2 linked regions of the Dinoroseobacter shibae DFL 12 = DSM 16493 genome follow. The protein of the gene in region 2 interacts with the protein of the main gene of each other region in a pairwise test. Links are inferred from orthologs where the notes say so. Each region holds a gene or a part of one and is shown on either strand. Other genes may lie near its edges.

Region 1 (5,867 bases), 1.6 Mb from region 2 along the record:
ATGCACTTGATCCCGCTTCGATCTCCAAAGGCCCGCAACCGGGTCGCCCCCACCGAAACACCCGTCGGCCCCGCGTCGGCGACACTGCAATAAACGACCCGAAGGACACCCAATGGCCGTACTTATCGACGAAAACACCAAGGTTATCTGCCAAGGCTTCACCGGCAGCCAAGGCACCTTCCATTCCGAGCAGGCGATCGCCTACGGCACCAAGATGGTCGGCGGGGTGACCCCGGGCAAGGGCGGCCAGACCCACCTGAACCTGCCGGTGTTCAACTCGGTCCACGAGGCCAAGGCCGTGACCGAGGCGAATGCCACCGTGATCTATGTCCCGCCGCCCTTCGCCGCCGACTCGATCCTGGAGGCGATCGATGCCGAAATGGAAGTGATCGTCTGCATCACCGAAGGTATCCCGGTGCTGGACATGATGAAGGTCAAGCGCGCGCTCGAAGGCTCCGCCAGCCGCCTGATCGGGCCGAACTGCCCCGGTGTGATCACGCCGGATGCCTGCAAGATCGGCATCATGCCCGGCCATATCCACAAGCGCGGCACCGTGGGCGTGGTCTCGCGCTCCGGCACGTTGACTTACGAGGCGGTGAAACAGACCACCGACGTGGGGCTGGGCCAGTCCACCTGCGTCGGCATCGGGGGCGACCCGATCAAGGGGACCGAGCATATCGACGTGCTGGAATGGTTCCTTGCCGATGACGAGACCGAGAGCATCATCATGATCGGCGAGATCGGTGGCTCCGCCGAGGAAGAGGCCGCGCAATTCCTCGCCGACGAGAAGAAGCGCGGCCGCTGGAAGCCCACCGCGGGCTTCATCGCGGGCCGCACGGCCCCGCCGGGTCGCCGCATGGGCCATGCAGGCGCAATCGTCGCCGGCGGCAAGGGCGGCGCCGAGGACAAGATCGAAGCCATGCAGAGCGCGGGCATCGTGGTGGCAGAGAGCCCGGCGGGCCTAGGCGAAGCCGTGCTCAAGGCGATCGGCTGACATGGGCCACTGCGCCCGACATACCGCACACGGCACGTCCCCTTCGGGGGGCGTGCGCGATGCTTTCAAACGGGACGGCGGCGCTGCCTCGTTTCAAGGCATCGGCGCCGCACCCCGCGGCACCGACAGATCACCACGGGCCCACACGCGCGATGCTGCGGACCCACGCCCAAGTGAGGGGGGACACCAATGACCGACCAATCTCCGAACGACCTCTTCCATGCCTCGAGCTTCATGCAAGGGCACAACGCGGCCTACCTTGAGCAGCTCTATGCCCAGTATGCCAACGATCCCAACGCGGTCGACGCCGCCTGGGCGGAGTTCTTTCGCGCGCTCGGGGATGCCGAGCTCGACGTGAAGGCCGAGGCACAGGGCCCGTCCTGGGCGCGCCGCGACTGGCCGCCGACCCCGAATGACGACCTGACCGGCGCGCTGACGGGCGAATGGCCCGCCGCCCCGGTGACCGAGACCAAGGCCGCCGGCGAGAAGATCGCCGCCAAGGCCGCCGAGAAAGGCATCCAGGTGTCCGACGACCAGATCAAGCGCGCGGTGCTCGACAGCATCCGGGCGCTGATGCTGATCCGGGCCTACCGGATCCGGGGGCATCTGGCCGCGGATCTCGACCCGCTGAACATGCGCGATGAAAACCTGCAGCCGGAGCTCGACCCGAAATCCTACGGCTTCACCGATGCCGACATGGATCGACCGATCTTCATCGACAACGTGCTGGGGCTGCAGGTCGCCTCGATGCGCCAGATCGTCGAGATCGTGAAGCGGACCTATTGCGGCACCTTCGCGCTGCAATACATGCACATTTCCGATCCCGAACAGGCCGGGTGGCTCAAGGAGCGGATCGAAGGGTTCGGCAAGGAGATCGCGTTTACCCGCGAGGGCCGGAAGGCGATCCTGAACAAGCTGGTGGAGGCCGAGGGCTTCGAGAAGTTCCTCCATGTGAAATACATGGGCACCAAGCGCTTCGGGCTGGATGGCGGCGAGGCGCTGGTCCCGGCGATGGAGCAGATCATCAAGCGCGGCGGCAGCCTGGGGGTCAAGGAAATCGTCATCGGAATGCCCCACCGCGGCCGCCTGTCGGTGCTGGCCAACGTGATGTCGAAGCCCTACCGCGCGATTTTCAACGAATTCCAGGGCGGATCGTTCAAGCCCGAGGATGTCGACGGCTCGGGCGACGTGAAATACCATCTCGGCGCGTCGTCGGACCGGGAATTCGACGGCAACACGGTGCACTTGTCGCTGACCGCGAACCCCTCGCACCTGGAGGCGGTGAACCCCGTGGTTCTGGGCAAGGCACGCGCCAAGCAGGATCAACTGGGCGATCCCGAACGGGTGGGCGTGCTGCCCATCCTGCTGCACGGGGACGCGGCCTTCGCAGGCCAGGGCGTGGTGGCGGAATGCTTCGCGCTGTCGGGCCTGCGCGGGCACAAGACCGGTGGCACGATCCATATCGTGGTGAACAACCAGATCGGGTTTACCACAGCGCCGCATTTCAGCCGCTCCAGCCCCTATCCCACGGACAACGCGCTGGTGGTGGAAGCCCCGATCTTCCACGTCAACGGCGACGATCCGGAGGCGGTGGTCCATGCGGCCAAGGTCGCGACCGAGTTCCGCCAGAAATTCCACAAGGACGTGGTGCTGGACATCTTCTGCTATCGCCGCTTCGGGCATAACGAGGGCGATGAGCCCATGTTCACCAACCCGATCATGTACAAGCGGATCAAGGGTCACAAGACGACCCTGCAGCTCTATACCGACCGGCTGGTCAAGGACGGGCTGATCCCCGAGGGCGAGATCGAGGACATGAAGGCCGCCTTCCAGGCGCATCTGAACGAAGAGTTCGAGATCGGCAAGGATTACAAGCCGAACAAGGCCGACTGGCTGGACGGGCGCTGGTCGCACCTGAACACCGACAAGGAAGACTACCAGCGCGGCCAGACCGCCATCAAACCCGAGACGATGGCCGAGGTCGGCGAAGCGCTGATCCGGGTGCCCGACGGGTTCCCGATGCACAAGACCATCGGACGGCTGCTGGACGCCAGGGCCAAGATGTTCGAGACCGGCGCAGGTTTCGACTGGGCCACGGCCGAGGCGCTGGCCTTCGGCTCGCTCCTGACCGAGGGCTACCCGGTCCGACTGTCGGGGCAGGATTCCACCCGCGGCACGTTCTCGCAGCGCCATTCGGGCATCGTGAACCAGGAGACCGAAGAGCGCTACTATCCGCTGAACCACATCCGCGAGGGCCAGGCGCGCTACGAAGTGATCGACAGCGCCCTGTCGGAATACGCGGTGCTCGGGTTCGAGTATGGCTATTCGCTCGCCGAGCCCAATGCGCTGACCATGTGGGAAGCGCAGTTCGGCGATTTCGCCAACGGTGCGCAGATCATGTTCGACCAGTTCATCAGCTCGGGCGAGCGCAAATGGCTGCGGATGTCCGGCCTTGTGATGCTGCTGCCCCACGGGTTCGAGGGCCAGGGGCCGGAGCACTCCTCGGCGCGGCTGGAGCGGTTCCTGCAGATGTCGGCGGAGGACAACTGGATCGTGGCGAACTGCACCACACCGGCGAACTACTTCCACATCCTGCGGCGGCAATTGCACCGGACCTTCCGCAAGCCGCTGGTCCTGATGACGCCCAAGTCGCTCCTGCGGCACAAGCTGGCGATCTCGAATGCCGAGGATTTCACCACCGGGTCGAGCTTCCACCGGGTGCTGTGGGACGACGCGCAGAAGGGCAACTCGGATACCACGCTGCGACCGGACGACAAGATCAAGCGTGTCGTGCTGTGTTCCGGCAAGGTCTATTATGACCTGCTGGAGGAACGCGACGCCCGCGGGATCGACGATATCTACCTGCTGCGTCTGGAGCAGTTTTATCCCTTCCCGGCGCTGGCCATGATGAAGGAGCTGGAGCGCTTCAAGGGCGCGGAGATGGTCTGGTGCCAGGAAGAACCCAAGAACCAAGGGGCCTGGACCTTCGTGGAGCCGAACCTCGAATGGGTGCTGAGCCGCATCGGCGCCAAGCATACCCGCCCGGTCTATGCCGGACGCGCGGCATCGGCGTCGCCCGCCACGGGTCTGGCCAGCCAGCACAAAGCACAACAAGCCGCGCTCGTGAACGAAGCGCTTACGATTGAGGGATAAGAATATGTCTGTAGAAGTCCGCGTCCCGACGCTGGGGGAAAGTGTCACCGAAGCCACGGTGGCCACCTGGTTCAAGAAGCCCGGCGATACCGTCGCGGTGGACGAGATGCTCTGCGAGCTGGAGACCGACAAGGTGACGGTGGAGGTCCCCTCCCCCGCCGCCGGCACCCTGGCCGAAATCGTCGCTGCCGAGGGCAGCACCGTGGGCGTCGATGCCCTGCTGGCCTCGATCGGCGAAGGCTCCGGCGCAGCGGCGGCCGAGGCGGCGCCGGCGGCCCCGAAAGCGGCCCCGGCCGAGAGCGGCGGCGAGAGCGTCGACGTGATGGTCCCGACCCTGGGCGAGAGCGTGACCGAGGCCACGGTGTCGACCTGGTTCAAGAAGGTCGGTGACACGGTTGTCCAGGACGAGATGCTGTGCGAGCTGGAAACCGACAAGGTGTCGGTCGAGGTGCCTGCCCCGGCGGCGGGTGTTCTGACCGAGATCCTGGCGCCCGAGGGCGCCACGGTGGAGGCCTCGGCCAAGCTCGCCGTGCTCGGCGGGGCCGGCGCGGTCGCGGCCCCTTCGGAACCGGCTCCCGCACCGGCGGCGCCCACCGCCCAGGGCAAAGATGTGGAGGACGCGCCCTCGGCCAAGAAGCTGATGGCGGAGAACAACCTTGCCTCTGGCGATGTTCAGGGCACGGGCCGCGACGGGCGCGTGATGAAGGGCGACGTGCTGGCCGCACTGGCCGCACCGAAAGCCGCCGCCCCGGCCCCGTCCGCCGCCCCGCGCGCCCCGGTGGCCGCCGAGGACGCGGCGCGCGAAGAGCGGGTCAAAATGACCAAGCTGCGCCAGACCATCGCCAAGCGCCTGAAGGACAGCCAGAACACCGCCGCGATGCTCACCACCTACAACGAGGTGGACATGACCGAGACCATGGCGCTCCGGAAAGAGTACAAGGACCTGTTCGAGAAGAAACACGGCGTTCGCCTAGGCTTCATGTCCTTCTTCACCAAGGCCTGCTGTCATGCCCTGAAGGAGGTGCCCGAGGTCAATGCCGAGATCGACGGCACCGACATCGTCTACAAGAACTTCGTCCATATGGGCATCGCCGCGGGCACGCCCCAGGGCCTCGTGGTGCCAGTGATCCGGGACGCGGACCGCATGAGCTTTGCCGAGATCGAGGCGGCCATCGCCGAAAAGGGCCGCCGCGCCCGGGACGGCAAGCTCAGCATGGCCGAGATGCAGGGCGGGACCTTCACGATCTCGAACGGCGGGGTCTACGGCTCGCTGATGTCTTCGCCGATCCTGAACCCGCCGCAGTCGGGCATCCTCGGCATGCACAAGATCCAGGACCGCCCGATGGTCATCAACGGCGAAATCAAGATCCGCCCGATGATGTACCTGGCCCTCAGCTACGACCACCGGATCGTGGACGGCAAAGGGGCGGTGACCTTCCTCGTGCGCGTGAAAGAGGCGCTGGAGGATCCCCGGCGGCTGCTGATGGATTTGTAACCCGTAGAGCGGGGCATCATGCCCCGCTCTTGTCTTCTGGGGGTAGAAATGAATCGAAAACTAGCCGGTGTCTTGGCCTTCGTGGCTTCGCTCATAATTGGATGGGTTTTCTCTCGGATCGTCTTGGCAGTGATGGTCGCCAATGCGCCCGCAGGAATGTCAGAGGGCGAGCGGCTTTCTTATTCCGGTATTGTTGGTCTGCTAAGCGGAGCGGTGGTTATCGCC
Region 2 (5,241 bases):
TCGCGCATTTCGTGGTGACACCGCTCGCCATGGCGTTCTTTCTGGGCTTCGCCGATGTCAGCTCGATCTTCGCCAACCTGCTGTCGGGGGCCGCGCCCGATGTGCCCGACGGGGTGATCCTCGTGCCGCCCGAGACCGGCCCGCCGGTCATCTCTCCGGATGTCGATGGCCTGAGCAACATGCCGATCATCGTGCCGGAAACCGAGGAGGGCGTGCGCATCACCTTCTTCGGCAAGGTGAACGAAAGCCTCGACATCACCCTGAAATTCATCATGGCTTTCGGGCTGTGTTTCCAGCTGCCTGTTCTGCTGACGCTGATGGGCAAGGCGGGGCTGGTCTCGGCCGAGGGGCTGGGGACCGTGCGCAAATACGCCATGGTGGGCATCCTGCTGCTGGCGGCACTGGTGACCCCGCCCGACGTGGTCACGCAGCTGATCCTCTTCGTGGTGGTCTACGGGCTCTACGAGGTGTCGATCTTCCTCGTGCGCCGCGTCGAGAAGAAGCGCGAGAAGGAGCTGCGCGCGCAAGGTTTGTGGGATGAAGACGACGACGCCCCCGACCTTGAGGACGACCCGCTTTACGACGAGTTCCGCGACGACGACGATCCGGCGGCCAAGCCGGGCCCGGGAGGCAACAAGATTTGACCGAAGACGTGATGGTACGGATCGCCGAGGCGCTGGAGCGTCTCGCGCCGCCGCCCTTGGCCGCCCCGGATTTCACCCGCGCCGACGCCTTCCTGTGGCAAGAACGGCCCGAGGCGGTGCTGCCGGTGCGCGACGTCAACCGGATCGACATCGCCCTGCTGGTGGGCATTACCCGGGCGCGCGACACCTTGCTGGAGAACACCCTGCAGTTCGCCCGCGGTCTGCCCGCGAACAACGCGCTCCTCTGGGGCGCGCGGGGGATGGGGAAATCGTCGCTGGTCAAGGCGGTCCATGCCGAAGTGCTACGCCAGGGGCACGAGTTGAAGCTGGTGGAGGTGCCGCGCGAGGATCTCGCCAGCATCGGGCGGCTGCTCGACCATCTGCGCGCCGCGCCCGGCCATCGCTTCGTGCTCTATTGCGACGATCTGAGCTTTTCCCATGACGACCAGCACTACAAATCGCTCAAGGCGGTGCTGGATGGCGGCATCGCCGGGCGGCCGGACAACGTGGTGTTCTACGCCACCTCGAACCGCCGCCACCTGATGCCCCGCGACATGATCGAGAACGAGCGATCGTCCGCGATCAACCCCTCCGAGGCGGTGGAGGAAAAGGTGTCGCTCTCGGACCGGTTCGGGCTCTGGCTGGGCTTTCATGCCTGTGGGCAGGACGAGTATCTCGCGATGATCGACGGCTACTGCGCGGCCTACGGGCTGCAGGTCGCGCCCGAGGTGCTGCGCGCCGAGGCGATCGAGTGGCAGGCGACCCGTGGCGGGCGCTCGGGCCGGGTCGCGTGGCAGTTCTTCACCGATCTCGCCGGGCGGCATGGCGTGACGCTCAACGCGCCGTAAATACTGGGAAAACCGGATTGTCAGGCAATTTGCCCGACACTTGCCATACACATGCCCGACACAAAGCCGACGCTGCGCCGACCGGTGCCCGCAGGGCTCAGACGCCCCGTTCGAGGATCAGGCGGCCTTCGTTGATCTCGATCCGGTCGAAGCTGTTGAGATAGCTCATCCCCAGAAGGGACCGGTGCATCTCTCCGCCATTGACCACCGCGCGCACGTTCTCGTCCGAAATCCCACCCAGGCGCACTTCCTTCAAGCGCACCGGCGCGGTTTCCACCCGCCCGTTCGCGGTCATGGCCAGCCCCGAAAACATCAGGTTTTCCGGGTTGATCCCGGCCCGTGCGGCGTCCTGCAGGCTCAGCACCATGTCGCTCGCGCCGGTATCCACGATGAATTCGATAGGCGCGCCGTTCACGTCCAGGACCACGTGGTAATGCCCGTCCATGGCGCGGGGGATTTCCACCCGGCCGGTTTCGGCAAAGACCGACTGCCGGGGCAGGGGCGAGCGCTGGTCGCTGAACACGCCGTAACCGATCACCACCAGCGCAAACAGCAGCGCCCAGGACGTCGCCGTGCGCACCAAAGCGCCCAGCTGGCCACGAAATGCCATCAGGGTGCCGCCGCCGATGAACAGAAGCAGCAAAATCAGGTAGATCAGGTTGGGGACGGATATCTCGCTCATGCCCTTCTATATAGGACGTTCCGCCGCAGGGGGGAGAGGGGATGTCACAAAACCCCCAGATCGATCATCCCGTCGAGCACGAATTGCACCGACAGCGCCGCAAGGAGCATGCCCAACAGGCGCGTGATGACGTTGATGCCCACCTGGCCCAAGAGCCGCTCCAACATCCCGGCTAGCAAAAACAGGGCCAGAACGCAGATCAGCACCACCAGCATCACCCCGTGGACAGAGGCCACATGCAGCCAGTTGCCCTGGGCCTCGCCGGTCAGCAGGATCATCGTCGCAATGGCCCCGGGCCCGGCGATCAGCGGCGTGGCCAGCGGGAAGACCGAAGGGTCCTCCGGGTGGCCCTCATCGGCAGTGGCGGCCTGGTCCTCGCGCCGTTTCGTGCGCCGCTCGAACAGCATGTCGAGGGCGGTCAGGAACAACAGGATCCCGCCCGCGATCCGAAAGGCGGGCATCGAGATGCCGAGAAACCCCAGCACCGCTTCGCCCGCCACCCCGAACAGCGTCAGAAGCCCGAGTGCCACGCCGCAGGAGCGCAGGGCAATCGCCCGCCGCGCCCGTGCATCCATGCCCTGGGTCAGCGCCACGAAAAGCGGCGCGAGCCCGATCGGGTCGATCACGACGAACAGTGCGACAAAGGCGGTGATGGCTTCGGGGCTGGTCATGGCCCCGCTTTAGGCGGGCCGGGTCGGTCTGGCAAGCCCGGGCGGCTCAGGCGGCCTTTTCGGCCTTCTCCAGCTTCTCGAGCGCGGCCATCCACATCGCCTCCGCCCGGTCGAGCCCGTCCATCACCTCGGCATATTTGCGGTTCCAGGTTTCCAGCTCACCCGCCTTGGCGTCCTCGTAAAGCGCGGGGTCGGCGAGCTTTTTCGACAGCTTTTCCTGCATCTCGGTGATCTTCTTCACCCGTTCCTCGCATTTGCGGGCCTCGGCGCGCAGGGCCAGGATCGCATCGCGCGAGGGGCGTTTGGGCGCGGTCTCGGGGGCGGCCTTGGGCTTGCGCGGCTTGTCGGGCGTCAGCAGCATCTGGCGGTAGGCCTCGAGATCATCCTCGTAAGGCGCCACATGGCCGTCCTTGACCAGCCACAGCCGGTCGGCCACCAGGCTCAGCAGGTGCATGTCGTGGCTCACCAGGATCACAGCCCCCGTATAGGCGGTCAGGGCCTCGACCAGCGCCTCACGGCTTTCGATATCCAGGTGGTTCGTCGGCTCGTCCAGGATCAGCAGATGCGGCGCGTCCAGCGTCGCCAGCAGCAGTGACAGCCGCGCCTTCTGCCCGCCCGACAGGCGTCCGACCTCGGTCTCGGCTTGTGCGGCCATCAGCCCGAAGCCCGCCAGCCGCGCGCGCAGCCTGGCCTGGCCTTCATCGGGACGCACGCGCAGCAGGTGCTGCAGCGGGGTTTCCTCGACCCGCAACTCGTCCACCTGGTGCTGGGCGAAGAACCCGATGCGCAGCTTGTTCGACGCGGTCAGCGTGCCGTCCATCGCCTCCAGCCGCCCGGCGAGCAGCTTGGACAGGGTCGACTTGCCCTCGCCATTGCGGCCCAGCAGCGCGATCCGGTCGTCCTGGTCGATCCGCAGGGACAGCCCGCGCAAAACGGCCGTCCCGTCGTAGCCGACCGAGGCCCCCTCGGTCGCCACGATGGGTGGGCTGAGTTCCTCGGGGGTGGGGAAGGTGAAGACCGTGCGCGCGGCATCCTCGGGGACGCGGATCGTCTCCATCTTTTCCAGCATCTTGACCCGGCTCTGGGCCTGCTTGGCCTTCGACGCCTTGGCCTTGAACCGGTTCACGAAGCTCTCGAGATGGGCGCGCTTGGCGTCCTGTTTGCGCGCCGCGGCGGCTTGCAGCGCGCGTTTCTCGGCGCGCTGGCGGGCGAACTGGTCATAGGGGCCGGTATAGAAGGTGAGCTTGCGGTCCTCGAGATGCAGGATCCCGCCCACGGCGCGGTTCAGCAGCCCCCGGTCGTGGGAGACGATCAGCACCGTGTGCGGATAGCGGGCGAGATACGCCTCCAGCCAGAGCGCCCCTTCGAGGTCGAGATAGTTGGTCGGCTCGTCCAGCAGCAGCAGGTCGGGTTGCGAGAACAGCACCGCCGCCAGCGCCACCCGCATCCGCCAGCCGCCCGAGAAGGCCGAGCACGGCTGGTGCGTCTCGGGCTCGGTGAAGCCCAGACCGCGCAGGATGGACGACGCGCGCGCCTCGGCCGACCAGGCGTCGATATCCGCGAGCCGCGTCTGGATCTCGGCGATCCGGCCCGGGTCGGTGGCGGTCTCGGCCTCCGCCATCAGGCCCGCGCGTTCGGTGTCGGCGGCCAGCACCGTGTTCAGCAGCGACACCTCGTTGCCCGGCACCTCCTGGCTGACCCCGCCGATCCGCGCGCCGCGGGGCAGGGTGATCTCGCCCGTATCGAGCGTCAGCTCGCCCCGGATCAGCCGGAAAAGCGTGGTCTTGCCGGTCCCGTTGCGCCCCACCAGGCCGACCTTGTGACCACTGGGGATCACCGCGGAGGCATGTTCGAGCAGCGGGCGCCCCTCGACCGAATAGGAGATGTCATCGATGCGTAGCATGGGGGCGATGTGGCCCTGTTTGCGGCCCCTGTCAACGGGGCGCTCCGATCACGTCTTTTCATGCGGCACGGCCCGTGTTAGGCGGCGCCCGAGGATTTCGCGGGCACTCCGCCCGCCCCAGACGCAGGAGCGAGACACATGGCCATCGAGCGTACACTGTCCATCATCAAACCGGACGCCACCAAGCGCAACCTGACCGGCAAGATCAACGCCAAGTTCGAGGATGCCGGCCTGCGCATCGTCGCGCAGAAGCGGATCCACCTGACCAAGGCGCAGGCCGGCGTGTTCTATGCAGTGCATGCCGAGCGGCCGTTTTATGACGAGCTGTGCGAATTCATGGCCTCCGAGCCCGTGGTCGTGCAGGTGCTCGAAGGCGAGGGCGCCATTGCCAAGAACCGCGAAGTGATGGGTGCGACCAACCCCGCCGATGCCGCCCCCGGCACCATCCGCGCCGAGTTCGCCGAGAGCGTGGGCGAGAACTCCGTCCACGGAT

Evidence for each region. Proteins that work in one complex are often made in the same cells at the same time.
Region 1: the proteins of DSHI_RS06870 (region 2) and DSHI_RS14625 interact in binary tests that used the Escherichia coli proteins (3 or more experiments, as listed by UniProt). The link is inferred for Dinoroseobacter shibae DFL 12 = DSM 16493 from one-to-one orthologs.

The regions. Positions count from the first base shown.
Region 1 is NC_009952.1:3,035,324-3,041,190, forward strand. What follows is about bases 801-4,347. They hold DSHI_RS14625 (2-oxoglutarate dehydrogenase E1 component), read left to right. Parts: upstream 801-1,183; coding sequence 1,184-4,147; downstream 4,148-4,347. Other genes in these bases: sucD (succinate--CoA ligase subunit alpha), read left to right, coding at 801-994; odhB (2-oxoglutarate dehydrogenase complex dihydrolipoyllysine-residue succinyltransferase), read left to right, coding at 4,152-4,347. In the rest of the region: more of sucD, read left to right, coding at 113-800; more of odhB, read left to right, coding at 4,348-5,642. UniProt on the Escherichia coli protein: E1 component of the 2-oxoglutarate dehydrogenase (OGDH) complex which catalyzes the decarboxylation of 2-oxoglutarate, the first step in the conversion of 2-oxoglutarate to succinyl-CoA and CO(2).
Region 2 is NC_009952.1:1,397,827-1,403,067, forward strand. Bases 2,321-5,241 are described here. They hold DSHI_RS06870 (ABC-F family ATP-binding cassette domain-containing protein), read right to left. Parts: upstream 4,749-5,241; coding sequence 2,892-4,748; downstream 2,321-2,891. Other genes in these bases: DSHI_RS06865 (MarC family protein), read right to left, coding at 2,321-2,845; ndk (nucleoside-diphosphate kinase), read left to right, coding at 4,887-5,241. Also shown: twin-arginine translocase subunit TatC, read left to right, coding at 1-644; DSHI_RS06855 (ATP-binding protein), read left to right, coding at 641-1,492; DSHI_RS06860 (retropepsin-like aspartic protease family protein), read right to left, coding at 1,590-2,174; more of DSHI_RS06865, read right to left, coding at 2,219-2,320. UniProt on the Escherichia coli protein: Genetic data indicate it may be involved in ribosome assembly or function.